Regions from separate parts of the Thermanaeromonas sp. C210 genome, predicted to be linked through region 2. Evidence: riboswitches for the same ligand, from Rfam matches in the RefSeq annotation. Region 2 holds a riboswitch; the other holds the start of a gene.

Region 1 (14,426 bases), on a different contig from region 2:
CGGGATCATACCTTTAAGGCTTTGCCCAGTCCCTACCGGGAGCAGTGTGACGGCTGCGAGGAGTTTAACATCTGCAGGCCGATACCTCTAAGGTTCACGGGGAGGGTGCGCTGATTTGCGAATAGGTATAGTGGTCTTCACCAAAGTACCCGCCAGGGGACGTACTAAGACGCGGTTATGCATCTCCCATGGAGGAATTTTGACGGAGGAAGAAGCGGAGGAATTATACACCTCCTGTCTTCTCGACGTGTGTGAGGCATGTATAGCGGCCGCAGAAGATCCGGAGGTAGATCTGTGGGTTTGTCACGATAGGGAGGGGGACCCCGAGAAGATTCTGGACCTGCTCAAAGAAACCTCGGCGCCCGGCCGCTTCTGTGGGGTCTTCAGCGACCGGGGGGGAACCTTCGACGACCGGATGCAGTATGCGGCCGACCGTGTCCTCAGGGGCGAGGGGGGAGTGCCTTGCCCCGACGGGGTAGTGATCATCGGGGGAGATCTGCCCTCCCTGCAGGCGGCTACGCTCCGCCTGGCCGCGGAACGGCTTCGGACACTGAGCCGGGCCGAAGGAGGCTTAAGGGTAGAGGCTGCGACCTTGGAGGCGGGAGGGCGGAACTCCCCGGGGGCCGCCATGGTAGTAGGGCCTTGCCAGGAGGGGGGGTTCTCCCTTGTAGGGTTTACGAAGGAGACGCCCTTTGATTTTTCGGGAGTGTTCTACAACCCTACGGGGAGGACCGCCCTGGACATGCTGGTAGACAAAGCGGCGGCCGCCTCTATCCCTTTGGCGGTGCTGGATACGGTGCCCGATGTGGACGTACCATCGGATCTGGCCGGCATAATCCCGGTTCTGCGAGGGCTGGAGCTGGCGGGACACACGGATTCCGGAGTCACGGTGCCGCGGCGCACCCTGGACCTGGTGCGCCGGTGGGGATTCGAGTCCGTTGCCTTGATCGGCGAGGGTTCCGGAGGTGGAAAGCCGTGAGGGAGAGCTTTTCCACACCGCAGTGCGCCGGCTGCCTGGCGTGTGCCGAAGATTGCGCCCTACTCCGGGGTTACGGGCGGCCTATCTTCCAGGTTCCCCTCCATGAAATCACCGCAGAGCAGGCCTTTGCCTGTCTGCAGTGTGGGCTCTGCGCGGCGGCCTGTCCCCTGGGCTTGGATCCGGCAGATCCCCTCAGGGTAAAGCGGCAAGAGCTGGTAGAGGTAGGTGTCGTGAACCTCGGGGATTACCGTTACCTTTGCCCGGACGAGCACGACAACATGTGGGCTCTGTGCAGGGCCGCGCTGGGTATCGATTACGACGACATAGAACCCCGGGAAGCTACCTCCACCCTGTTCTTCCCGGGGTGCACCATCGCCACCTATTCGCCCCGCCTCACGCGGGCCTTTTTGGAGTTCCTGGATGGGATTTACCCCGGTGCCAAGGCGGTCGTAGACTGTTGCGGCAAGCCACTGAGATACATGGGACTGAACGACCGCGCCCAGCAACACCTGAAGCGGCTGGAGGCTAAGTTGGAACAGTGGTGCGTTTCGAGGTTGGTGGTGGGCTGTCCCAATTGTTATTACGAGCTCCTTGAAGGGTTAGGAGGGAACGCGATAGAGGTAGTAGATGTTTACAGCTTGCTATATTCCCACCGTTCTCTCCTGCCGGTGGAGGATCGCAGGCCTTCCGTCCCTTATACCGTTCATGATCCTTGCCCCGACAGGGAGGCGGGAGTTTTCGGCAAGCAGGTGCGGGCGCTGCTGGAGTATCTGGAGGTGCCTGTAAGGGAAATGCGGCACCACGGAAGATACACCATATGCTGTGGTACCGGGGGAATGGCCAAGCACTTCGTGCCGGGCGCCGGGGATTGGTCGGCGCAGCTCCGGGCCGAAGAAGCCCGGGCTAGCGGTGCCCAGGGGATGTTCGCCTACTGTATGAGCTGCCTCTTTAACCTGGCCGATAGCTGCACGCCACTGCCGGTGGTGCATGCCCTCTCCTTTTTCCTTAACGTCCAAGATGAGGCCCTGGACAACCGGCGCAAGAGCCGGGAGGCCCTCTCCTGAATGTGGTAAGTAGACTCTCCTGAAACTTCGTGGACCGAAAATGGGCAGGTCCAAAAACTTCTGAGGGGAGATGGTCCATGGTTGCCGAGAACAAGGCGAAGGCGTTGAAATTCAAAGAATTATTGTCCCTGCGGTGGGAACCGGTGGCAGTACGGCTGCTCCGCAGGGGGGAAAAGGTGCCGGAGGGCCTGGGCGAACCCCATATCAGATTAAGGTACTGCCAGGCGGTGGTTGCTGCGCGGAGGGGCTATTCTCTCCTCCTGGCGCCCAAGTGGCATGCTTGCCCCGACGGCGCGGCCATACTCGGTTTGATAGAAATGTCGCCGAAATTGAAGTCCGGGGAACTTTACCTGCGGTTTCGGAAACTGCCCGATCTAAAGGTCGCCAGGCGGATGATCGAGGAGCGGCCTGTCTGGGAAGCAGGTGAGTATTCGGCGGTGGCCATAGCACCGCTGGCCCAGGCTAACTTTGAGCCCCACGTAATAATATTTACCCTTTGGCCCGAACAAGCCATGTGGCTCTGCAGTGCGGACAGTTATTTTACCGGGGAGAGACAGATATTTGAGACGTCATCTTATAATTCGGTTTGTGCCGAACTGACGGTCCGCCCCGTGAAGACCGGACGCATAAACACCTCCTTCGGTTGCTACGGAAGCCGGGCCTCCAGCGACATGGACGATTTTGAGACCTTCCTTTCCATCCCGGCCCAGCGTGTGGATAATGTCCTTAGTGCCCTGGAAGAACTAGCCCGCAAGGCAATGGCGGAAGAGCGGAAAAAGATTTATGCTCCCCCGGTGGTGGGCTTCGGCGAGGCCGGGGAAGAAGCGGACTGCCAGGTACAGAAGACCGTCACCATCATGATCAACAAAGATAAGTGCCAGGGTGACGGGAACTGCGTAGATTTCTGTCCCCACGGTGTTTTGCAACTAATCCCCGGGGAAAGGGGGCGCCTGGTGGCTTCCGCCGTGCGGCCGGATCTTTGCACCGCCTGCTATACCTGTGTGGGCCAGTGCCCGTCAAGGGCCATCACCCTGGTGGAAAGTTAGTATGGGGGACACGGGTCCTAGGGAGGAAATGGTCCGGCGCCTTTAACCTATGACAGGCCTGTCCGAACGGGAGAGGTTGACGGCTTAAGGCCATACCGGGGATAAGAAGACTCTTATAGCTAGCCTTAGTATATTATGTAGCTTAATACCGTAGTGGAGGTTGACCGATATATGGCTGGGGTGGAAATCAAGTTATTGGGTACCGGAGCAGGGCCGGGGGTCCCGGCCTTCTTTTGCGAATGTGCGGCCTGCCGAGAAGCCAGGACCAATCCATCGGCCGCCAGGACGCGGAGTACGGCCCTGCTCACCATGGACGACAAAGGAGTTTTAATAGACGCTTCGCCCGATCTCAGGGTACAGTTGTGCCGGGAAGGAATCCAGGATATCCATACTGTGTTCCTCACCCACTGGCACCACGACCATTTTGCCGGGTTGGGGGAACTGGAGTACTACCTGAGATTGAAAGATAAAGGCCGCCGGCTTCCCATTTACCTGCCGCCTGGCTACACCGGAGAGTTTACTTCCACCTTCTGTCGTCTGATAGACGTAGTGGACTTGAGAGAATGGGAGTACGGGCGGCGGTACGATTTTGGAATGACCAGCGTTATATTGTTACGAGCCAATCACGGCATCGAAACAGGCGGGGTCCTCATCGAAGCTGGCAAGAAGCTGGCTTATTTCCCCGACACTTCGTGGCTCCCGGAGGAAACCCTACTCTCCTTGCAAGGGATAGATTACTTGGTGTGCGATGCCACCTTTTACGGAGAGAACTGGTATCCTGATACCCATATGTCGGTGGCCGAGGCCATAGAATTGGGGAAGAGGGTGGGCGCAGGGCAGACCATTCTTACCCACCTTTCCATGCACTACAGCTCTCCGGTGACGGTGGAAGAGCTGAACCGGGAGCTAGCTGGGTTAGACGGGGTCCTGGCCAGCTATGACGGGTTAAAGGTTGAACTGTATTAAGTATTAAGGAAGGACGATAAAAACACGGGTATTCCCGCAGGGATCCCCCGCTCCAGAAGAAGTTCGGCTACTAAGTAAATGGGGTGTTTTCGTGCTAACGTGAGGGCGGGCGTGCTAAGGGAGTTCCAATTTCGGGGGAGGAGTTGAGGGAAGTTGCTGCGGAAAGAGATCCTTTATCTAGTGGATAAGGCGAAGTCGGGAGAGCTGCTTAACCGCGAAGAGATGGCGATGCTTTTTGAAATAGACCCTTTCACACCCGAGTCAGCCTATATTCGATATGCCTCCCGAGAAATCAGTTCGAAGGTCAGCAATAATACGGCAGAGGTCCATGCGCAAGTCGGCATCAACGTGGGATGCTGCGCCCGCAACTGTAAGTGGTGTTCCTTTGCCGCAGCCAGTAAAGTGTTCGGGCGCATGAGCGTAATGAGCACCGAAGAGATAGTAAGGCGGTGCCGGCAGGCCGAAGAACAGGGCGCCAACGCCGTCTACCTCATGGCTACAGGGGCTTTTCCCTTCGGGCACCTGCTGGAAATCATCCGGGAAGTGCGTCGCGCTTTGACGCCGGATGCGGTACTGATCGGGAACGTCGATGATTTCACAGTGAAAGAAGCGTACGCCTTGAAGGACGCCGGCTTAGACGGGGTGTACCATGCCCTTCGCCTGAGGGAAGGGAAGGATTCGAGTATCGAGCCTGCCAGAAGGATGGCCACCATGCGAGCCGCCCGGGAGGCCGGCCTTGCCCTGGGAACGTGCGTCGAGCCCGTGGGGCCCGAGCATACCACCGAGGAGCTGGTAGAGGCCACCATCGTAGCCCGGGAGTGCGGCGCTGTCTACAGCGGCTGTATGCGCCGGGTCGCCGTGCCGGGTACCGAGCTGGGGGAACGTGGAATGATTACCGAGGCCCGGCAGGCGCATCTTCTCGCCGTGATCCGTTTGGCCACTCAGCAGGAAATCGTCGGCATGTGCTGGCATGAGCCGAGCACCCTCGGTCCCCTGGTCGGGGTCAATGTCATGTGGGCGGAAACAGGATCCAACCCGCGGGATACCCATGAGGATTGCGAGAGAACGCGTGGACGCTCGGTGGGCGAAGTTAAGAGGATGTATTGGGAGGCCGGCTGGAGGGTGCTAGAAGGCCCTTCGGTGATTTGGCGGCCCAAAGCCGGCGGGCTACAGAAAAAGGTGGTATGAGGTGTGGCGTCAGATGTACCAGGAGCTGGTGGAGGAATCGAGGGAGGCCCTTGGGTTAAGGATTTTGGGCCCCAAGGGGAAACGTAGTAATAATCCCTTGGGGAAGGGACACGACGGCCGGAGAATCAAGTATTTGGCCATGGGCACGCCCACCCAGCAGGAGGCCTCGAGGCGGAGGGCCCCGAAAGGTGAAGCCGGCCGGGATAGGCTTCCCAAGGGATAAAAGGGGTCGGCTAGGTTAAAGGCTTCACGCCAGGAGTGCCCCGGCGGGCCGGTTTTTCGTCACGGCGACAACCTTTTTGCACATTTATGCGGGATGGAGGCCTCTTTACCGGCTTTTCCCGGTAAGAGGCCACCATCCATTTTTGTCAAGTCTGTTGGTGGGGGGAAATACAATTGATCCGGAGAGGCCCCCTATGTTAGAATTCATACTATAATATTTCTAACCAAAGAGCGGGGGAGGAGAGAAGGGCCAATAATTATCCTACCGATCGGGCGCCTGCAAGAGGAGGGTATTAACATAATGGATGAGCGTTCACGGCAGCTTGGGTCGGCCCCTCTAGGCCGCTTATTGTGGAACTTCTCCTGGCCGGCTACCGTGGGCATGCTGTGTAATGCCCTTTACAATGTGGTGGACCGGGCCTTCGTTGGTCGTGGAGTCGGCCCCCTGGCCATTGCCGCCACGACCGTAGCCTTTCCCCTGATGGTAATATTGAGGGCTATTTCCCTGTTGATCGGGGTAGGAGCCACCGCCCTGATTTCCCTCCGCCTGGGGGAACAAAAAAAGGAAGAGGCAGAAGTGGTGGCCGCTAACGGTGCAGCCTTGCTGGTCTTAATGCCCCTGTGTTTTGCCCTTATTTATCTTACGTTTCCGGAGCCACTCCTGAGACTCTTCGGCGCCGACGATGAGGCGATGCCATATGCCCGTGATTTCCTGCACATCATTATGCTCGGTTCCGTCTTCGGAAGCCTGGGCATGGGAATGAACAATTTTATCCGGGCCGAAGGGAACCCTATGAGGGCCATGTCCACCCAGGTACTGGGGGCTTTAATCAACGGGATTTTAAACTATATATTCATTTTCCACTTCGGCAAGGGGATCAGGGGCTCGGCCCTGGCAACGGTCATAGGTCAACTCTTTGCCACCCGGCCCTCACCGGCATGACCGCCCATGCCATGACCGTGTTCTTCGCAATGGGTTTTGTAGTCGGTTTTCAGGTGGTGTGTTCCCAATATTTCCAGGCCGTCGGCAAGGCGGTAAAGGCAGCTATTCTTAGCCTGTCCCGCCAATTCCTGTTTTTCATTCCGCTGCTCGTCATTTCTTCCCCACTTCTGGGGCATAGAAGGTGTCTGGAGAGCCGCCCCCATTGCCGACGCTCTTTCCGCTACAGTAACGGCTTCTTTCATTTTCCGCGAAGTGAGGCTGCTATCAAAGGAGGGAACCGTACCCGAAACCGAAATGGCGGCCGGGAAGATTTAAGGGTTTAAACGGGCGAGGAGGAAGGGCCTAAGATAACCCGGTCGCCCTTCTTTATCCGGCCGTCTTTTATTACTCGATAATAAATACCCTCAGTCTTCAAGGGCGCGTACTGAGGTTAACGCCTACCACTATGGCTTGGGACAGTTGTTACCCTCCTTACTGGTCCGGGATGGCTCCGAGGTATTTCCAAGCCGGGTGCCGGCGTATTACCCCGGGGCCCTGGCGCCTATCTCTTACGCGAGCTACGACATATTATAATACATAATTGGCGGTTGACATGGCCCGGGCGGCGGGTCCATAATAAAACTAGGTGAAAACCTGGGAGGCTCCACCGCGAAGGCCTGGGTGATGTTTCAGGGGGATGTTTTTGTACATATGAATGTACTCTCCGGCACAAAGATAGGGCCTGCCGGGATTTTGGATACGGCTGGTAGGGCATTGTGACCCGTTCGCGGGGGGTAGGCGGATATGAAATCTTTAGAGAATCTTTTGAGTTGTGTATCCCTGACCACGTCTCGCCTCTCCCGAGCTCGTATTTCCCTGCTGAAAGAAACGGTCAGGAAACAGCGCGATTTGGCCGAACAAATCCGCCGACTAAAACATGAGGTGGTATACCGGGGCGCCGAGGATTGCGACCTTTCCCTGGTGCGGGCCGAAGTTGTACGGTCTTGGATACGGTCCAAGAAGTACGGCCTCGAAACTTCGTGCTTCTACTATGGCCCGGTCCTGGAAAACAGCGTGCTACGGGGGCTGCTGGAAGAGAAGAGACTGCTCCTTAAGGCCGCGGACGGGTACTTGGAACGGCTGGTCGAGATGTTTTCTAACCGCCGCTCTTCGGTGCTCTTGTCCGACGAAAATGGTATTATGCTGCGAGTACTGCACAGCGAGGACGGGTCGACTAGAAGAAGGATAAGGGAAAGACTGCGGCTGGTTCCCGGCTCGGTGTGGACCGAAGCCACAGTAGGAACTTGCTCCCACGTCCTGTGTACCCTTCACCAAGAGCCCATCCAGTTATGGGGACCCGAGCACTACAGTGACGTGGGGTGGGACCAGATTACGTGTTCCTCGGCACCCATTTTCGACGCTGCCGGGAACCTGGCGGGCACCCTCAGCATCGGCGCTGACTGCTACCTGCGCCAGAATCCCTACGCCTTGGGTATGGCGATCTCCGCGGCCTGGGCCATTCAAAACCGCCTCCAGAACCTGGAGAGGACCGAACAGCGATCCTTCCTGGAAAAGGCGGAGAGCGGCCTCCAGGCCTATTTCATAACTAACAGGCAGGGCGTCATTACCCAGGCTAACGATAAAGCCCGTGCGGTGCTGGTGGGGGTTGGTAAGGAGCTGGTAGGCCAGCCCTTCGAGGTTTTACTGGGAAAGCAGCCGGTTATCGAAGCGGTTCTCCAACGCGGGGAAGCCTTTGAAGACGTGGAGTTGAGGCTGGAAGAGTCTGACCGGGTGCTGGCAGGTTGCTCTGCTTTACCCATAAAGGACGGGGCGGGGAAAATATACGGTTGTCTGGTTACCCTCGGGGGCGCGAAGCAAAACGGCAGGCGAACCGGTATTCCGGAAACCCGGAGGGACAGTGGGACTTCCGGCATGGCCTGGGTGCTTAAAGATCGGGAGAATGGTTCCGGCTTTGAATCCCTAGTGGGCAGCTCGCCCGCCCTGCTCCAGACCATAGAGGTTAGCCGCAAGGCTGCCCTCAGCAGTGCGAATATTCTGCTCCAAGGCGAGAGCGGAGTGGGCAAGGAAGTTTTCGCCCGCTGCATCCACAACCTCAGCCGACCGTGGGGGCCTTTTGTGGCCGTTAATTGTGCCGCCCTTCCCAAGAGCCTCATAGAAAGCGAACTTTTCGGGTATGAGGGTGGAGCCTTTACCGGCGCGGATCGCAAGGGGCGGCCCGGAAAAATCGAGCTGGCCCACGGGGGCACTCTGTTCTTGGACGAAATAAGTGATATGCCCCTGGAGATCCAGCCGGTCCTGCTGCGGGTATTGGAAGAGAAGCAATTTATGCGTGTGGGCGGTAGCCGCCCCGTACGGGTTGATTTCCGGCTGATCGCGGCGACCAACAGGGACCTGTTGGAGCTCACCCGGAAGCAGGAGTTTAGATTGGATCTGTACTACAGGATTGCGGTATTTAAAATAATCATTCCCCCTCTCCGGGAACGGGGCCTGGACATCCTTGAACTGGCCAGGTATTTTATAATGGCCATCGCCCGCAGGGAGGGGCTCCCGGCACCGGCTCTGAGCAGGGAAGCAGAAGAGATTTTGCTAACCTACGACTGGCCCGGCAACGTAAGGCAACTGGAGAACGCCATGCTCTACGCGATGACCATGTGCAGGAGGGGGATAATTTATCCGGAGGACCTGCCGGCGGAGATTCGAGAGGGGGGGAGGACGGAGGACGGCGGCTCCGTCGGCGGGAGGCCGGGGATGGTAATTGGTGCCGGCGGTTCCGGGGAAGACCAGGCGGCGGAGAAAGCCCTGGAGGTAAGACCCCTACCCATGAAGGAACTCGAAAAGAGGGCCATTAAGCAGGCCCTGGCCCAGACGAACTACAACGTGCGCAAGGCGGCGGCCCTTTTGGGTTTGGGCCAATCTACCTTGTACCGCAAGATCCGGGACTACAATCTCTCCAAGGGATAGACGTGCAGTTAACCGCCGGGAAGTCCTCCCCGGTAGGGTTTCTTGGTTGTGTCGTGTAAAGTTTCAGCAGGTAGCGGCAGGGGTAACGTATGGGCGGCTTGAAATCCAACTTTCCTGGATACTCAAAGCTCATGGTGAAAAACAGTGTCTAGAAAGCCGGAAGTAGGATCCTAGTAAGTGCGATACGGGAGGAATTTCCAGTAAATCATCAGCACTTTGGCCAGGTAAATCCAACAATATTCAGCTCAATCCAGGACATCCCTGTCCTTAAACCAGCGCAGGCTGGCCAAAGACAGTGCCGAGAAAATCAGCAATCCCGCCGCGAAGGGGAAATATGTCTTTTCAAAGAAATCTCCTCCCAAGGCCGCCATGATGGGGTATGTCCAGGGGTAGAAAACCCAGTATCTGGTATTGGCCACCAACAGCGAGGGGAGGGTAAACCCGATACCGGTACCCAGGGGTATACCCATCTGGGAAATGTTTATGCTCAAAAGAAAAGTGATTATCATTAGGGGCAGCGAGGCTATATACGCCATAAGGGGCCTTCCCAGTATGAGGTCATAGGGTATGCTGCCGGGAGCGTCTATATTACTTTTCCCGCCACCAGCAGGCTTTGCCGGGCTCGCTTTCGGCCAGGATCCGGCCCTTATGGGCTTCTACTATTCTCTTTGCAATGGCCATGCCCAGCCCGCTGCCCCGGGGATTTTCTCCGGTGCCGGTGCCCCTATAGTATCTCTCGAATAGATTTTCCAGCTCTTCGGGCGGGATGCCCCGGCCGTTGTCCTTTATTTCCAGCACCACGACACCGGCCTCCTTTTATAGCGATACCCGTATAATCGTTTCGGGAGGGTTATGCACCAGGCCATTGTAGATGATATTTCCCACCGCCCTGGAACAGGAGCTTGTCTACACAAAGCTCGATATATTTTTGCTCGCACTGAAAGTCAACCTTTCGCCCCTCAAACTCCGGATGGTTTAAAATATCTATGATTATTTCGGCCACTTCATCCACCAGGTTTACCCTTTCCAGCTTGAGGGGGACCATGTCGTTTTTTAGCCTGTAGGTGAGCCTCAGGTCTTCAGCAGCTGTTCTATATAGTCGGCTTTTTCCTTTGTCACCTTCAAGTACCGGGTCTTTTCTTCGGAAGTTTTACGGTAGGAATCCTCCAGCAGGATTTCCGCGTATCCCTTTATGGAGGTGAGGGGGGTCTTCAAGTCGTGGGATATGTTTTCGATCCACTCTTCCCGTAGGCGGTCCAGTTTTCTTTTTTGAAGTTCGCCTTCCTGCAGCTCCCGGGAAAGGGCGTTCAGCTGGCCGTACACTTCTTTGTACAGGCCCTTTTCCGGGTAAAGTTTTCCGTATTCCCCCTCAGAGAGGGTTTTGATGCCGTCCATGATTTTAAAAAGGGGAGCGGCCAGCTTCCTGCCGAAAAGGTAACTGATGAGGATGGTGACGAGAGCCGTGCTCAAAAACGCCGAAATCATCACCCATTTCCAGGAGCTAAACAGCCTGGAGACATTTAGATAGAACACGAACCTCGACACGTATTTGTAGGGAAAACCTATGACGTAACTCCACTCCCGCCCGCCGACATTTGAAACACTTATAAAAATATTGTAATCTCCTATAACTCCTGAGTATTTGTACGCGTGGACTATATCCACGGGAGTATAGTGGGAAGGGGCTTGCGGAGGTTTGAAGCGGCTGTTTTCTAGAGGTAGCTGGTCTCCCTGGGATACCCACCCTTTGCAATACCTGTTTGACCCTCTCAAAGTACTGTGAACGAAACTCTGGCCTATCTACAACCTGATAATTCTTTTTTCTTGACAACCTCCTGGGAAAACGGTATAGTATATCACAGGCTTGCAACAAAAGAATAAAGGCGCTGCAACTCTTATCGAGAGTGGTGGAGGGACTGGCCCGATGAAACCCGGCAACCTGCTCCTGAAGGTCAGGGGTAAAGGTGCCAATTCCTGCAGGGCGTTTTGCTCTGAGAGATAAGAGGGGTAATAAAAAGCCTCTTCTTATCGGAGAGGCTTTTTTCATACCTAAATTAAATCCCAGTAAGGAGAGGGGAAAAATAAATGAAGCAGGAAACTTATCGCTTTGCTACCCTGGCGGTACACGCCGGCCAAAAGCCCGATCCTGTTACCGGTGCCCGCGCCGTACCCATCTATCAAACGACTTCTTACGTTTTCCGAAATGCCGATCATGCTGCTGCCCTTTTTGCCTTGCAAGAAGACGGACACATTTATACCCGCATAGGCAACCCCACTACAGAGGTTTTTGAGCAAAGGATGGCTGCCCTGGAAGGGGGGGTTGGGGCTCTGGCCACGGCTTCCGGCCAAGCGGCCATAACCCTGGCCGTCCTTAACATTGCTTCCTCGGGGCAAGAGATCGTCTCTTCCAGCAGCCTTTATGGCGGCACTTATAACCTTTTTAATGTTACGTTTGTCCGACTGGGGATCAAGGTCCGCTTTGTTGACGGTAGCGACCCGGAAAATTTTCGGCGGGCTATTAACGACCGGACCCGGGCTGTGTATGTAGAAACTATCGGTAATCCTAAACTGGACGTGCCGGACCTGGAGGCTGTGGCAGCCGTAGCCCACGAGGCGGGGATCCCTTTAATCGTGGATAACACCTTTGCCACCCCTTATCTGTGCCGGCCCTTTGAGCATGGAGCCGATATAGTGGTGCATTCGGCCACCAAGTTCATAGGCGGCCACGGGACCAGCATCGGAGGCATTATCGTTGACTCAGGTAAGTTCAATTGGCGGAACGGGAAGTTCCCCGAACTGGTCGATCCCGATCCCAGTTATCATGGAGTAAGCTACGTGGACACCTTTGGCCCGGCAGCCTATATTGTTAAGGCGCGTACCCAGCTCTTGCGGGATTTCGGGCCCACTTTAAGCCCCTTTAATGCCTTTCTTTTCCTCCAAGGCTTGGAGACCCTGCCCCTGAGAATGGAACGGCACAGCAAGAATGCCCTGCAAATAGCACGCTGGTTGCAGGAGCACCCCAAGGTGGCGTGGGTTAGTTATCCCGGTCTACCCGGGCACCCCAGCTTCGCCCAGGCCCAAAAGTATCTACCCCGGGGAGCCGGGGCCATCATCACCTTTGGCATCCGGGGCGGGAAGGAAGCTGGACGGCGGTTCATCGATAACTTAAAGCTCTTTTCCTTGCTGGCCAACGTAGGAGATGCCAAGTCCCTGGTCATTCACCCGGCCAGTACCACCCACCAGCAGCTTACGGTAGAAGAGCAACTGGCCAGCGGAGTAACAGAAGACCTGGTCCGTTTGTCCATTGGCCTGGAGGACCCGGAAGACCTCATGGCCGACCTGGATCAGGCCTTGTCCCGGGCCGTGGTGTAACTCTACCTCAACCGAAAAAGGTGAAGGAAAAGTGCCGGATGTTGGGCTGGTGAAGACACAATATTACACCTTTGCCGCCCCCCCTCAGGAACTGGTCCTGGAGTGCGGAAAGAAGCTGGGGCCCATCACTGTGGCTTATGAAACCTACGGTCGGCTTAACTCCGCGGGGGATAACGCCATCTTGGTCCTCCACGCCCTTACCGGAAGCGCCCATGTAGCAGGCTGGCACCGGATAGGTGAGAGGAAACCCGGGTGGTGGGATCCCATGGTGGGCCCTGGCCGCCCCCTGGATACGGATCGCTTCTTCGTTGTTTGTTCTAACGTATTGGGGGGCTGCTACGGAACCACCGGGCCAGCTTCCCTTAATCCGGCTACGGGGAAACCCTACGGTTTGGATTTTCCCCTGGTCACCATCCGGGATATGGTCAGGGTCCAGAAGGCCTTGCTGGACCATTTGGGGGTAAAGCACCTGGTCACCGCCGTAGGCGGCTCCATGGGGGGAATGCAGGCCCTGGAATGGGGAGTCCTTTATCCCGACTTTATGTCTTCGGTCATCGTGATTGCGGCACCGGGTCGTACTTCGGCCATGAACATAGCCTTTAACGCTGTGCAACGGGAGGCCATTTATAACGACCCGGCCTGGCGGGGGGGCGACTACTACGGCACTCCCGGACCGGAGAGGGGCCTGGCCCTGGCCCGCATGATCGGGACCATTACTTATAAAAGCGACGAGTCCTGGTCTTTTAAGTTTGCCCGGGCCATGAACGGCAGGCCAGGCGACCTCTTTTGCCTCGACGGCAGGTTTGAGGTAGAGAACTATCTCCACTACCAGGGCCGCAAGCTGGTAGAACGATTCGACGCTAACTGTTATCTTTACTTAACCAAGGCCATGGATCTCCACGACGTGGGCAGGGGCTTTAACTCCTATGAGGAAGCCCTGGCGCGCATCAAATGCCCGTGTTTGGCCATCGGCATCTCCAGTGATATCCTCTTTCCGACCTATCAGGTAAAGGAGATTGCCGAGATCATTAATCAAGGGGGCGGACGGGCTTTTTACTGGGAATTGAATTCGCCGTATGGCCATGATGCCTTTCTTATCGAGTTTGCCAAGCTGGGGGCCATGCTTAGAGAGTTTTTGGCCCAAATCGATAAGCGTCCCCAGGAGAAGGTTTAAGGGGAGATTGGGGACGCAGGCGGGCCGAGGCTGTGGACGGGGCCGCGGCCGGCAATGGAAGACGGGACGTCCGATTTGCCGGGAATTCTGCCTTGAGCTTTTAAGCCTGGCGCTAGTTGGCCCGGGAGGGTTTCCGGGGCGGCTATAATTCAAGCAGGCCTGGAGGCGAGACTGGGATGCGCCAGGGCGCTAGGGTATTGCCCCTTTAGCGCCGATAGTGCTACAATAAAGCAGATGCAAGTCTGCGGGGAGGAGCCTGAGTGAGGAGAACGGTAAATATCGGCCTACTGGGTTTAGGTACCGTGGGCGGAGGAGTGGTTAAGCTTCTGGAACAGAACGGCCGGGCCATAGCGCAGAAGCTGGGCCGGCCTTTAGAAATAAGAAGGATCCTGGTCAGGGACTTAAACCGTTCCCGGGCGGTGAAGGTCCCGCCCGAACTGCTAACCGCCCGGGCGGAGACAATTCTAGAGGATCCCGACATCCACATCATAGTGGAAGTGATGGGCGGTCT
Region 2 (14,426 bases):
CAACACCAGGACGACCAGCAGGACTATCCCCGGGCCCAGACTGTAGCCGATCAGCTTTTTTTCAGCCGGCAGCAAATCAAACCATTCTTCCTCCTGCGGTAAATGTTCTTTTTTCGTCATGTTCATCTCCCTCCTTTTCAGCCTACTGCCGGCGGGGTAATACCGTGGAAGAAGAGCCAGGAAATAATCAGGCCGATCCAGATAATAAACCCGAACAGGCAGAGAACATAGACCGCAGCCAGTTTGCCCATCCCCTCTTCCCACAGCTTCTTGAAGTTGGACATTAACCCGATAGTAAAGAAGGTCAGGGCAAAGAAGATACCCCGGAAGTTGCCCGCCTGCCCAATACCGGCATTCAGGAGCTTGAGACCAGGCGTACCCTTAAGGGCGACGCCAAGGAGGATGACCAGGATAAAGAGGCCGGCGTAACCCAGGACGAACTTCGGGAACCGCAGCCAGATCTCCCCGGCGTTTACCTGCTCCCCTTCCCGCCGGTCGATCTTCCAGGACCAGATTATGGCCAGGATGAAGGCCCAGATAGCGATGAAGATATCGATAAAGACCTTGACGGTGGTGGTGGCCATGAGCATCCAGCCTTCCTGCCACTTGACGCCGAGGGCGCTCATAGCTTTGCTGCGGATGAGGGCATCCACCATGGCCCCGCTGGCCGCCGCCGCGCCGTCGGTCTTCACGGCCAGGCCCATCCAGGCCCCGGCGACCATTGGCTCTTTGTAGAGCCAGGCCTGGGCGGCAAAGGGCAGGATGATCAGCTCCACCACGGCGAAGATGACCACCAGGGACGAGACGATGACGGGTATCACCGGGCGGGCCTTGATGGCGCCGCCGGTAGCAATGGCTGCCGACACACCGCAGATAGAAATGCCCGAGGCCAGGGGCGCCGCCCACTCTGGGGTAAATTTAAAGTATTTCCGGGCAATAAAGTAAACCAGGGGCCAATAGATTAAGTAGGCCTCGATTATGGCGAAGAGGCCCCGGAGAACCACCTGGGTTGTGAGCCCCGTTGACTGCAACGCGTTCAGGCCAATCTGCGCGCCGAGAATTACGATGGCCGTCTTCACAAACCACTCCGGTTTGGTAGCGTCGTGCAAGTACCTGGTCAGGCCAGGAAAGAAGTTGCCGATAATCAATCCTGCGATCAAGGCAATAATAAAGCCCGACTCCCCCGTCATTCGCAGGGACCAGGGAAGTTTTAGTTTGGCCATCTGGTCGGGGGTGGCGGCGATAAAGGCGTAGTTGCCAAGCATCCAGCAGAAATAAGTGATGAAGAAGATGATGGTGAAACCGGCGGCAAAACGGCGGACGTTGCCGCCCATGCCGGCGACGGCGATACTTAAAACCGCCGTCAGAAAAGTATAAGTAAGAATCAAAGAAACAATGCCGGGAACACCTTTATAAACATCGGATACAGGGGCGAGAGCCTTGGAGAGGTCAAGCCACATATTAGTTTTGACGGCCCAGCCGATTAAGTCCAGGTTGCCCAGCTTCAGCAAGCCGAGAAAAACGATAAATAGGCCAATCCATACCGCCCACCAGTCTTCAGTTTGCAACAGCGGTGAGCGTGCGATCTTTGCTTTCGAAGCCACTGGTTATCCCTCCTGTTAAGAACTAAATTAACTGTAAGTCATCCTGCATCGTCTAACTCACCACATCATTTCACTAACTGCATAGGGACGGTATATAATACCTGTTAATTTCCAGCTCAAATAATAAGTATCATTATAACCACCTGCCTTACCTGCTGATAGCATAGCTTTCCAGGAAAAGGCGTGTGTTTTTAAAAATTAAGGAGGCCCCTTTTCCCTGAGGGAAAGGAGCCTCCAGTTGTCTGGTCAGCATCCCCATCCTTAATATATACTATTATTATAGGTTTAGTCTACATTATTGTCAAGGGATTTATTACTTAATAGGCCGGTTTTCTTACGCCTGATTAACATTTATCCCTGGTGTCTTCAATGGACGGCCAGACATCTCAGGATGCCAGATATCCCTAAGAATGCTTGACATGGAATGCCTGGAAAGTTAAAATCAAATCATACTAAAAAGATATGATTACTGCATAATGGGGGGTGGGAATGAACTATTCTGCTGTTATAAATCTCTGGGTAAATGGTCTTTAACTTTGCCGGGTAGCCCATAAGAAATTAGGATGGAGGGGGATTATCAGATGCCTCAAGAGCCTTTAACAGAAACACGGTGCCAGACAGGGCTTTCCACCAGGGAGCAGAAAGTTCTGGGCGAGGTACTTAAGGCTTTACGCCAGGTGAGATATGGTTCTATTACTATTATTATACAAGATGGTCGTATAGTCCAGATTGACTATACCGAGAAGATCAGGCTGGGTAGGGAGCCGGAGCCGAGCAAACGTGAGTAATGAAGGCAGGTGCCGGGAAACATAACGGTATCTTCTCCGCCGGCGATCAAAAAGGCATCATGACAAGCTGTTATCTGACCACGGGGGTAATTTTAAAAACAGCGTCCCGGCTCCGGCCGGCGTCCAGGAAGCCTTGGCCACTACTTCCAGGGCTTTTACCCGGCCGAAAGGTTCCGGCGAAGAAAATGTAAAAGCCCTGTATCTCAGTTACAGTTTACTTTGAGCCGGTATACTCGATTGTAGCCAGGCTAACCTGCCCCTGGCAGTAGGTAGCGATAAGGCCCATCAACTCATCCGCCGCCCGGTATAAATAATCCATGGGGGTGGCGGTGTTTCCCTGGATGATAAAGAAGGAATTTGTCGTTTGCGGAGTGATTTTGGTTTTCTCGCACTGCTTGACCTCCAGCCGGCAGAGGATTTCCCTGGTGATGTTACCCTCCACCTTATCCAGGTCGTGGGCTCCCAGGGCCAGGGCATACTTCAGGGAAATATAGTTGTACGCATCCACCAGGCTGTTAATTTGCATCAGCCTGGATCGTTGTTTTATAAAGTCATATAAGTATTCGGGAGCGGAGATATGGACCTGACCACCGAATCTGGCGTGCAGGTCGTGGTAGGCGGCCAGGATGGGCCGGTGTCTTTCGTACAGGATCATTAACTCCCCCATCTCCGCCTTAATTATCCTTTCCAGTTCGCGATGTTTCCTTTTTATGGTCAGGTTTCTGGCTTCTACAAATAAAACGGGGATCCCTTTTAATGCTTGATTGACATAGACGATCATGAGCCTCACCTTTACCTGGGATGTAAATAAAGCGCATAAATCATCAAAACCTGATGCCTGTTATCACGTTGGAAACAATACGCAAAAAGGCCCCTTTGCCTTAACAGGAAGAAGGGGCCTTCCTTCATGGTTATAACTTCCCTCAGGGTTGCGGATTTGCTAGCTTAGGTTACCAGCATCCGTTATCCTCGCCGGCCGCCTTAAAAAGCCGGGATAACTGCTCCCTGATATTGTTCTTCTAAAAACTTCTTGACTTCAGCTGTATTTAGCGCTTCTGCCAGTTTCTTTAAAGCTGGATTGTCTTTATCTTCGGGGCGAACCACCAGGACGTTGGCAAAGGGAGAACTTTTATCCTCAAGAAAGAGGGCATCCTTGACCGGATTCAAGTTGGCCTCCAGGGCATAGTTGCCGTTTATGACCGCGGCGTCAACGTCTGTTAAAGACCGCGGCAGCATGGCGGCATCCAGTTCCCGGATTGTCAACCCCTCGGGTTTCTCAATAATATCATTTTTAGTCGCCAAAATGCCCACGCCTTCCTTTAACTTAATAACCCCGGCCTTGGCCAGCAACATCAGAGCCCGGCCGCCGTTGGTAGCGTCATTGGGAATGGCAATACTTCTGGCGTTTATCAATTCGCCGGCGCTCTTAATTTTTTGGGAATAAATCCCCATGGGTTCGATGTGGACTTTGGCAATATAAACCAAATTCTTACCTGTTTTTTGGTTATAATCTTCAAGGTATGGTATGTGCTGGAAGAAATTGGCGTCAATTTGCTTATCTGCCAGGGCGGGGTTGAGCTGGGCATAATCATTAAAGACTTTAATGTTCAGGGTGATTCCCTCTTGGGCCAGCACAGGTTTAATCTTTTCCAGGATTTCGGCATGGGGACGAGCAGTAGCACCGACAGTTATTTCTTTTTTGGCAGCTTCTCCCGGGGATGCCTTCTGTTGCTGGCTGCATCCTGTTAAAACTGCCCCTAGCGTTAATAATGCGAGAATCAGAACAAGGATCTTTTTCAAAGACTATCAACCTCCTCTGAAATAGCTTATTAAGATAATAGGTTTACTTGATTTTTTTGTCAAGGGGCGGAGGGAAAAATTTTTCCCGAATTCAATCTTATTGACAGTATCTAAGCCCTTTGTTACCATTTGACAAGAAAGATTCGCGTGTTTTAGCACTTACCCCTTCAGGTGATAGGTATGGTTAAAATCGAAAACCTTAGTAAAACTTTTACAACCAAAGATGGCAAACTGATACAGGCCCTGGAAAATATCAACCTGGATATTGCCGAAGGGGAGATATTCGGCATCATTGGCCGTAGCGGTGCTGGGAAAAGCACTCTGGTCCGCTGTATCAACATGCTGGAAAGGCCAACTTCCGGCCGGGTAATTATTGACGGGCGGGATCTTACTACCTATTCTGAAAGGCAGCTCCGCCGGGCCCGCCAGCAGATAGGCATGATTTTTCAACAATTTAACCTGTTTTCGGCCCGCAATGTCGCTGGAAATGTAGCTTTTCCCCTGGAAATTGCCGGCCTGCCACGCCGGATTATCCAGGAGAAAGTTAAACGCTCCCTGGAACTGGTGGGACTAAGCGATAAGGCGGGACATTACCCTGCGGAACTGTCGGGCGGTCAAAAGCAGCGGGTAGGAATTGCCCGGGCTTTAGCAAGCGAACCCCGGTTGCTTTTATGTGACGAACCGACATCAGCCCTGGATCCCCAGACGACTGCCTCCATCCTGAGTTTGCTCCGGGATATCAATAGAAACCTGGGTCTAACAATTATAATTATCACCCATGAAATGCAGGTAATTAAGGAAATATGCGACCGGGTGGCTGTCCTTCACCAGGGGCATATTGTTGAGGCCGGTTCCGTCCTGGATATTTTTACTGCTCCCCGGCATCCTGTTACCAGGGAGTTAATTAAGGGTATCCTTGATACTTCCATTCCGGAGCAGGTGCTGGCGGGGTACAAGCATAATGGAACAAACATGCTGGTACGCCTTTCTTTCATTGGCCACTCTGCCGGTGAACCTATTATCTCCCGCATGATTCGGGAGTACAACGTTCAGGCCAACATCCTTTACGGTAAGATTGATCACATAAAAGATACCCCCTTCGGTACTTTGACCTTGGATTTATTAGGTCAGCCTGATGATCTGCAAAGGGCCCTCGCTTTCCTCCAGGGTAAGCAATTAAATATCGAGGTGTTACAAAGGCAATGAATAACTGGCTAAACCAAATAATTCCCATGGTAGCCATGGGAACCCTGGAAACCCTTTATATGGTCTTTGTATCAGTTTTTATAGCCTATCTCTTCGGTCTTCCCTTAGGCGTTATTATGCTTATCACCAGTGAAAGGCATATTAAACCCAGCCCCCTCATCAACAATATCCTGGGTACGATAATCAATATCGGCCGTTCTTTCCCTTTTATCATTTTACTAATCGCTATAATACCCTTTACCCGCCTCGTAGTTGGCACCTTTATCGGGACAACTGCTTCTATCGTCCCCCTGTCTGTCGCCGCCATACCCTTTGTCGCCCGCCTGGTGGAAAACTCCCTGCGGGAAATACCCTGGGGAGTGATTGAGGCGGCCCAATCTATGGGAGCGTCTCCGTGGCAAATTATCGTCCGGGTGATGCTTCCGGAAGCCAAACCCTCCCTGGTATCTGGTTTTATATTAACTACCATTACCTTAATTGGCTATTCCGCCATGGCCGGTGTAGTCGGCGGCGGCGGCCTGGGTACCCTGGCTTATCAGTACGGCTTCCAGCGTTACCAAAATGACGTTATGGTTATTACCGTCGTTTTATTGATCATTATGGTCCAGATCATCCAGGTTGTAGGCGACCGGATTGTCGCCCGGTTAAGCCGGCGTTAACCCCGCACGGGGAAAAAATTTTTCTCAGCTCCCCTTGACGGTTGGGATTTAGAAGCTATAATAAATATAACTAAACCGATTAGATAACTAAAAATAAATAGGCGGAAACTCTTATCAAGAGCTGGCGGAGGGACTGGCCCAATGAAGCCCGGCAACCGGCCTGTTAGAACCAGGTACGGTGCCAATTCCTGCAGGATTTCTCCTGGCAGATGAGAGTTAAAAAAAGCTCTTCTTCTGCGAAGGGCTTTTATTTTGTCATGAGGGGAGTTTGATAAAATGCACCTGGCTACAGAGCTGGTCCAGCTGGGAGTAGGATACGATAGTAAAACACTGGAGCTATCAGTACGCCTATCTACCAGTCTGCTACCTTCCGTCACCCGGCTCTGGGACAGAGTACCGGTTTTGACTACAGCCGGACGGGTAACCCTACCCGTCAAGTCCTGGAAGAAGGCCTCGCCGGGCTGGAGGGAGGCTGCCGCGCCCTGGCCTTTGCCTCCGGCATGGCCGCCATTACTGCCGTTCTCTGTCTTTTCCGGCCCGGCGACCACCTGCTAGTCTCTGAAGATCTATACGGCGGTACTTACAGGCTGCTCAACCAGGTAGCGGTTCCCTGGGGGCTGGAATTTTCCCTTGTAGATACTACTGATCTGGCTGCCCTGGCTGCATCTATTAAAAACAATACGAAAGGCATCTTCCTGGAGACACCTACCAATCCCTTAATGAAAATCACCGACATTGCCGCCGTTGTCGCCCTGGCGCGCCAGCGGGGCCGGCCGGGCACCCGCAAGTAAAGGCCGTTTATTATCCTGGCCTGGAAGGCCATCCTGGCCGGGAGGTTCATTTCCGGCAGGCCCTTGGCGCCGGAGGTGTATTCTCCTTCCGCCTAGCCACTTCAGAGCTGGCCCGCCAGGTAATCAATAAGGTGCGCCTGCCGATCATCGGCTCCAGCCTGGGCGCAGTAGAGAGCATAATTTCTCTGCCTGCTACCATGTCCCATGGTAGCCTCCCGGAAGAATTTAAAGAGCGCCTGGGGATTACCCCCGACCTGGTACGCCTGTCGGTAGGCCTGGAGGATGCCGCGGATCTTAAGGCTGACCTGGAACAGGCATTGAGATCCTCTATGTGAATAGCGTACTACAGTGATAAAATTACTACGCATCGGGTCAAACAAATCTTACCGATTATAATTAGACGGCCTCGGGACAGGAGCTCCCGAGGTTTTACCCAATTTAGGGACCGGATCTTCCGCACCCCTCCGCCAGGGACCATAAAGAAAAGGCCCTGTCGCGGGGGACAGGGCCTCTCTATTATTTTTTCGGGGCAACGGTATGTCTCGGTATAAAAGTTCCACAAGCCGTATCGTCGGAGACCGTAATCATGGTGTCCATAGCCGTTGGACGCACCTGAATACTGGAAGCTTTGCATTCATTACCCTCTTGGTAGAGGCAATCGCCCACCGAACATTTGATACGAGGCACCTTTATCACCTCCTCTGATAGGATAGAGTACCCCATAAAGACCTATTTATACACCGCCGGGAGGATTCTAACGGCAGATTATGAAAAAGTAAGAAGCCCTAAATTAAAGCCCAGGGCTCATTATTAAGGAAAAAAATAACTCTCATGGGCACCAATTGCCTTTCAGAGCCTTCTAACGTGAATTTTTGACTTTGACTTTTGTTGACTATTCCTTTAGCATGAAGATGCAAGCTGAGTTGTGGGTATAGAATAACAAAGCAAAACGGAGGTGGGTAAAGTGTTTGGTCTGGTTCCCTTTTACGGTAAGAGGAGGGGCTTAAGGCCGATATTCTCCGACCTGGAAAGCTTTGTCGAGCGCTTTTTCAATGAAGATCTTTTCCTGGTACCGGTATGGGCCCAGCCCTTCAGGGCTGATGTCAAGGAAACTGAAAGGGAATACGTGGTAGAGGCCGAACTACCGGGGCTGGAAAAAGAGAACATCCAGATTGTATACGATGACAATGTGCTTACCATTTCGGTGAAGCAGGAAGCCATTATCGACGAAACCCGGGAAAATTTCATCCGCAAGGAACGCAGGAGCGGCAGCATTGAGCGGCGGTTCTATCTAGAAGGTGTGGATGAGGCCAAAATTACGGCCAGCTATAAGAATGGCCTCTTAACCGTCAAGCTTCCTAAAAAAGAAGCGGGGTTACGGCGCGGCAGGAACATCCCCATCGAAGAATAGACGGAGCCAAAAGGGGGCGACCGGGGAAGCGTTATGTCCTCCTTCCCCGGTCGCCGCGCTTTAGGCAGGGCTTTCTGGTCTTACTTCCAAGGGCGGTCAGGAAACCTTTACGAGTTTAACTAGGGTATCGTAAAAGACGGCGCTGCCGCCCGGCAGGTCTGTAAGACAGGTATTCTTGAGTACGGGATCGACACGCATGGCCGCGTTGGCATGCACGCCCCGGGCCCGCCGAGGATCTCCTTTAACGACATGGCCATCGATGGTAATATCACCGGCGCCGTAGGCCCAGTGACCGAAGCCCAGACTGAAGGTTACGGTGCCCTGCCTTATCATGGGCGTTATCTTTACCTTGCCGACTATCGGTTTATGCAGGCCCTCGGCCAAGGGCCAAATCCCCTCTGGATTGCTGGCCGAGACTACCTTGACGACATCTCCATCCCTCAAACCCAAACCGGCAGCATCTTGAGGGTGCACGAGGAAAAGGTTTTCGTCCATAATCCCGTGCAGCCAGTAATCGGCCATGGTCCGGGACTTAGTGTGCAGGATGTCTTTGAAGGTAATAAGCTTGAGGTTATAACCCTGTTCCCCATCCCCGAGGGGCCGGCCCAGGCAGTCCGTATAGGGTTCTATATAAGTGGCCACACCGACGAAGTTCTTACCCGTCATGCTGTTCTTGGATGTTGCCGTCTTTTCCTGGAAGATATTAATCTGTTTGTCATATTTGTTCTTGACTTGCTGCCCCGACGCAAGAAGGGGGTAATCCTCAAAGCGGCCGCCGCGGTTGAGTACATAGACGACCTTCCCCCACCAGGGCCTGCCGGCCGCCCTCTCCCATCGTTCCGGGTCGAACACCGTAGGCGGCAGGTGCCGGCGGGCGGCCAAAAATATCTCTACCTCTGCCGGGTCGGCGTCAGGCACCTGCTCGCTGCCATCTGCCTTGTCTCCAAAGGCAAGATTGGCCACCATCTTAAGGTAAAAATCCTCCGGCTTGGTAAACCTTTGGCCCGGGCCAAATCCGTCGGGGCCAAAGTTGGGCAGGCCGAGCTTTTCCGCCAGAGCCAACAGGAGGGCTTCCAGGCCTAAGGGCTGCTCTTCGCCGAACACCCTAACCGTCTCCGTCAGAGGCGCCACCGCCGGCTGGCGCACGGGCTGTACCTTGGGCAACACGCTGGGGTGCGATCCGTGAAACTCCCAGCGCTCCAGGTACGTGAGATCGGGGAAAATATAATCGGCATACATGGAGGTCTCGCCCACGGTAATATCTATGGCCACGAAAAGGGGCAGCTTCTGCGGATCCCGCAGTATCTCTATATTGGTCTGACCCGCAGGCAAGGAGTACACCGGCGACCCCATATATAAGAACAGGGCCTTAACCGGATAGGGATACCCGTCGCCTAAGGAGGGTATGATTTCCTGGTATACGTCGCTGGAAAGGGGATACCACGGTCTGGCCGAAGGGTAGCCCGCAAACAAGGTAGTATCTTCATATTTTACCTCATGGCGAATAATGCTTATTCCGAAGGGAGAGAGCTTGCCGGGATTCAGCTCTTTAAGTTTATAGGGCTTCCCTTCCTTATCCCCGAAGTGATCGTAGGTGGTGGCCTTCACCATGCCTCCGGCCCAGTTGAAGTTGCCCAGCAGGACGTTAACACACATCCAAGCAAAGACATTGTAAAAACCGTTGGTGTGCTGGGATACGCCGCGGTGGACGTCGACGGCCGCCGCCTTCCCGTAGGACGTCAATTCTATTGCTATTTCCTCCAGGTCGCCCGCGTCAACGCCGGCCACTTCGGCCCATTCGGCAAAGGATTTCTTCCTGGCCTCGTCGTAAAGGAGTTGCAAGGAGCTCTTAACCCGGTGGCCGTTTAGCACGGTGTCGACCAAGAGGTCCCCTTCCACCGGGTTTTCGTCATCGTTGGGATCGCAAGGTACCGGCCGACCGGAAGACAGGACCACAAAGGGGTCGAATTCGTATTTAACTTTTTGCCCCTTCACCTCGGCCTCTCTAATTTGTTTCGGCCATCCCAGATCCGAACCCCTCAGGAACCTCACCGGATTCCCGTTTTCCACCTTCACCAGCCAGGTGGCGTTGGTCCAGGAGGCTTCGCCGTCGGCCTGGGCCGCCGCCTTGTTGGCGTTGCGCACATAAGTTTCGTCAAAACGCCGGTTATCGATCATCCAGCGAATAATGGCCAGGGCGGGCGCAGCCTCGGTGCCGGGTTTATTGGGCAGCCACTTCCAGGCCTTGGCAGCAGTCTTGGAAAAACGGGGATCGATGACGGCGTATTTCAACCGCCCGCTGGCCAGCCCCTCCGTGATGTCGGGAATTCGGTTAGAGGGACCGTAGTTGGCCTCAAAGGGAGAGGCTCCCACCAGAAGGGCAAAGCGCGCATGAGCCAGGTCGGCCTGCCAGTAAAATTTTTGTCCCTCGGCCCATTTCATCTTTCCATCGCTTTCGCTGAAGACATATTGCTCACTCATGGCCTTGCATAGAAAATACAGGGAACCCTGGCATACCGTGGTATGACCGTGGGTGTTTAGGGAGCCGAAGCCGTCCTGGACAAAGCGCTTGATAAACTCTTCTCGACCCTTTTTGAGGCGGCCCCACATAAACACCAGTTGATTATTTTGGGGCCCTAGGTCCGGGTGGTCGGGATCTATTAGCAGCTTTAAATGATCTCGATATTTATCTTTGAACTGTTCCACCGTCATTTCTTTGGCCCATATCTTCTTAACATCCTGGGCCATATCTTTGCTGAGTTTGGCGTCCCGCAAGGCGTATATCTCCCTCAACCCCGGTACGTACCGGCTCTCCTCTCCGGGAACGTCTTTAAAGAGATAACCGCCGTTAACTATTTCCTCTACCGCTTGTTCAAAGGGAATGGTAACCCACTTGTTCTCCCCGCGTTTCCCCGCCCGTTTCAGGACTTTCCTAAGGCGGTAGGGGTCGTATAAGGTTTGGATGCCCGCCTGTCCCTTGGGGCATATGGCCCCGTCGATGTTAGCCGCCTCCCTTAGACTGGAGCCGTAGGGCAAAGGAGGATGCAAGGTCCAGGGGTTAAAGGGGTTGCCGTCGATTTTGACTACCACCCCGTCATAAATTTTGGCCTTTATGCCGCACCCCGTATTGCACTGCAAACAAACGGTGGGTATATAACTTGCCGGGCCCGTCAAAGGATATTCTCCCTTGCCCTCGGCCTGCGCTACTTCACTGAAGGCCTTATCCACTCGGGAAAGCAAGAGGGCAGAACCTCCTACCAAAGCAGAAGTCTTAAGAAACTGCCGCCGGCTTAGAAGAAAGCCCTTAGGCATTGATCTTCGCCTCCTTTTCCCTTTCTCCGGCCACCTTAAATTCCTCAATCCTGGCTAGGCCGGTCAACACTAGGGCCGCCACCAGGCCGCAGAGAAAGACTACCGTGAACCATTCTCCGGCTGAGGGAACGTATTCAAAGGAATAGCGAGCTTCCCTGACCGCCGTCTCGAGGCCTTTAAGAGAAGGCACCCCCTGGGCGGAAATCACAAACAAGTACCGTAAGGCGAAAAACCCGACCAGAAGGGATATGCAGCCCCATTGGGTCTTTTTCCCGCCGGAGCGGAGGGGCTGTAAAAGGATTAACGGCACTATGAAGGCCACCAGCACCACCCCTATCCAAAAGACCGGAGCATAAGCGCCCACTAGGAGGGAGCGGGCTACTTCGTAGTGCTCCGGCGCCCCCCCTTTAACTGCCAGGAAAATCTCGCTAAACTCCAGGAAGGCCGTAAGGGCCAGAGAGCCGAGAACTACTTGTTTTAGCCGGGTCAGAAGCTCTTTATCGTCTGGCCGCAAAATGCTACTTAAGAGGGTTAACAAAGCACCGCCCGAGGTTACGGCCGCGCCCAAGAACAGGAGGGGCAATACGGCGGTGTTCCAGAAGGGTTTGGCCGTGTTTAAGGCAAAGAGGAAACTGCTGCTGAGAATAATGCCAAGGACCAGGACTACTCCCGCCCAGCCTAACCCTTGGCTCTCTTCTTCACCCCTCCAGAGATTCCTATAGTTAGACCACCCCAGAAGGATGAAGTATAGTGTATAGAACCACACCAACCATGATATCGGCGAGGAAAAATTAGGCACTATCAAGGTGCGGTAAAAGCGTTCCATGTGCCCGAGATCCAGCCAAATGGCCAGCAGCCCCCCGGTGCAGGCGGCCAAGGCAACTACACGCGACAGCTTCCTGAGTTCATTGAAAGCCGTCCCTACGAGAAAAGCTCCTGCCGAGAGGCCTATAAAGTACAAATAGGTACTGACCCAAATTCCCCAGGTCACGTAATTGCCGAAATTCTCGGCGTGTCCGTAGAATAAGCGGCTGTACAACCCGTATGAACCGACTACTAAGGCCGCAACGGTGACCGCCCAGGGTAGGGTTTTCCGCATGATGTGACACCCCCTTTACAGCAGATAATAGACCCGCGGTTCGGTGCCCAGTTCTTCCTTAAGGCGCATTACCCGCGGTGAAACGATGAGCTGGGAAACCAGGGTGTTGCCTTCTGCATCACCAAAGTAGGTGGCCCGGCCCATGCAGGTGTTCACACAGGCGGGAAGGAGCCCCTTTTCCACGCGGTGCAGACAGAAATGGCATTTCCGCGCGTTGCCCACTGGAGAGTTCTTCTTTTCCCTTACCCATGGCCGGCCGTATTCCCACGCAGGAGCCCTTTCGTAGAGCATGACCTCCGGGGTATTCTCCGTATAGTATTCTCCGAAGTCAAAGCTCCTGGCACCGTAGGGACAGGCGGTTAGGCAGTAACGGCAACCTATGCACTTGTTATAATCAACTACCACTATTCCGTCGGCTTCCTTCCAGGTCGCCCTCACGGGGCATATCCGCACGCAGGGCGGGTTATCGCACTGCATGCACGGCCGGGGGAGGAAACGACGACCCACGCTCCCGTTTTCCTCAAAGGTTTCTTCCAGGACCGGCCGATAAACTACATTGGGCGGCAGCACGTTTTCCGCCTTACAGCTGATGGTACAAGCGTTGCACCCCACACACTTCTTGAGGTCGATAACCATGACCCAGCGGCGCCGTTCTTTAGGCTTTTCCAGAGCTTTTTCCAGTTGCCGACTTAAGGCGACCAGAATGTCTGTACTTTCACTAGCCAATCCCGAAACCCCCTTCTTTCAGCTTGTTCCCCTCAATAATTTTACTTTTAGACTGCCAATTCAGAAATTGGGGTAAAACCCTATTTTGATGGGGGCGGGGTTGGGGTAAATCCCTAGTATTCCCCTACTGTCGGGACAAAAGCCCCTGCTCCATGGCAAAACGCACCAGTTCAGCCCGGCCTTTTAACTTCAACTTTTCCCTGATATTGGCTTTGTGGGCCTCTACGGTTTTAATGCTTATCGTGAGTTCTTGGGCAATCTGCCGGTTAGTATAACCCAGAGCCACCAGCCGCAACACTGCCTTTTCCCGCTCGCTTAAGAGATCCACGGCCCTGGAGGAACCCCTTTGCTTTTCTCTTTTATTGACAAAATAATCAACCAGGGGTTTAGTGAGGGCAGGATCGTAATAAGACTCGCCCCTGGCCGCGGCCCTTATGGCGGCGATCAATTCTACATCCGCCGCGCTCTTTAAAATATACCCTGCCGCTCCCGATTCCACCGCCTGGCACAAGTAGGCCACATCGTCGTACATGGTGAGCACGAGGATGCGCGTTCCGGTATCCTTGAGCTCTTCCAGGGCCTTAAGGCCCCCCTCCCCCGGCATGTTTAAGTCCAGCAGCAAGACATCCGGTTTAAGGGCCCGGCAAAGATCCACGGCTTCCCGGCCATCGGCAGCCTCACCTATTACCGTCATGTCCGGCTGTGTATTTAGTAAAAGCTTCAGGCCCCCCCGCAAAACAGCATGGTCATCGGCCAGCAATATGCGTATTTTATCTCCCACTCCCTCAAACCTCCCCTTCCCCTCCGGGGTTCAGGTGCAGGCATCCTACTGGCTCGACCCGAGTTCTCTTTGTGCCGGCTTCTCGGGTACTTTCATCCTTCACTGCGAAGGTACCGGCACTCTGATATAAACCGTGGTTCCCTGTCCCAGCGAAGATTCTATGGTCAAGGTCCCTCCCACCAGGGCCACCCTCTCCTGCATTCCGAATAATCCCAGGTGTTTCCCTCCCTGCTTCCCGGCCAGGACTTG

Evidence for each region. A riboswitch is a leader RNA that binds a small molecule or an ion and turns the genes downstream of it on or off. The one in region 2 is predicted to bind S-adenosylmethionine.
Region 1: it holds a riboswitch for S-adenosylmethionine, as region 2 does, so the genes downstream of both, TAMC210_RS09180 (homocysteine synthase) here and TAMC210_RS13445 (PLP-dependent transferase) in region 2, are expected to answer to the same signal.

The regions. Positions count from the first base shown of each region.
Region 1 is NZ_BLWF01000003.1:343,845-358,270, forward strand. Features, by position in the region: gene TAMC210_RS09115 (GNAT family N-acetyltransferase) at 1-114, shown strand, start outside; gene TAMC210_RS09120 (TIGR04282 family arsenosugar biosynthesis glycosyltransferase) at 116-979, shown strand; gene TAMC210_RS09125 ((Fe-S)-binding protein) at 976-2,043, shown strand; gene TAMC210_RS09130 (DUF169 domain-containing protein) at 2,121-3,089, shown strand; gene TAMC210_RS09135 (MBL fold metallo-hydrolase) at 3,261-4,055, shown strand; gene TAMC210_RS09140 (radical SAM protein) at 4,209-5,243, shown strand; gene TAMC210_RS09145 (hypothetical protein) at 5,245-5,466, shown strand; partial or broken gene TAMC210_RS09150 (MATE family efflux transporter) at 5,767-6,723, shown strand; gene TAMC210_RS09155 (sigma-54 interaction domain-containing protein) at 7,192-9,369, shown strand; gene TAMC210_RS09160 (hypothetical protein) at 9,615-9,905, opposite strand; gene TAMC210_RS09165 (sensor histidine kinase) at 9,958-10,170, opposite strand; gene TAMC210_RS09170 (hypothetical protein) at 10,220-10,414, opposite strand; gene TAMC210_RS09175 (sensor histidine kinase) at 10,441-10,839, opposite strand; SAM riboswitch class I at 11,262-11,374, shown strand; gene TAMC210_RS09180 (homocysteine synthase) at 11,455-12,741, shown strand; gene metX (homoserine O-acetyltransferase MetX) at 12,773-13,915, shown strand; gene TAMC210_RS09190 (homoserine dehydrogenase) at 14,176-14,426, shown strand, end outside.
Region 2 is NZ_BLWF01000001.1:572,208-586,633, reverse strand. Features, by position in the region: gene TAMC210_RS02800 (hypothetical protein) at 1-120, opposite strand, end outside; gene TAMC210_RS02795 (putative sulfate exporter family transporter) at 138-1,604, opposite strand; gene TAMC210_RS13855 (YezD family protein) at 2,168-2,392, shown strand; gene TAMC210_RS02785 (phenylalanine--tRNA ligase beta subunit-related protein) at 2,607-3,173, opposite strand; gene TAMC210_RS02780 (MetQ/NlpA family ABC transporter substrate-binding protein) at 3,374-4,192, opposite strand; gene TAMC210_RS02775 (methionine ABC transporter ATP-binding protein) at 4,373-5,398, shown strand; gene TAMC210_RS02770 (methionine ABC transporter permease) at 5,395-6,057, shown strand; SAM riboswitch class I at 6,166-6,273, shown strand; gene TAMC210_RS13445 (PLP-dependent transferase) at 6,396-6,848, shown strand; gene TAMC210_RS13440 (PLP-dependent transferase) at 6,869-7,183, shown strand; gene TAMC210_RS13850 (DUF1540 domain-containing protein) at 7,365-7,571, opposite strand; gene TAMC210_RS02755 (Hsp20/alpha crystallin family protein) at 7,813-8,259, shown strand; gene TAMC210_RS02750 (molybdopterin-dependent oxidoreductase) at 8,356-11,571, opposite strand; gene nrfD (NrfD/PsrC family molybdoenzyme membrane anchor subunit) at 11,564-12,670, opposite strand; gene TAMC210_RS02740 (4Fe-4S dicluster domain-containing protein) at 12,686-13,396, opposite strand; gene TAMC210_RS02735 (response regulator) at 13,521-14,177, opposite strand; gene TAMC210_RS02730 (ATP-binding protein) at 14,277-14,426, opposite strand, start outside.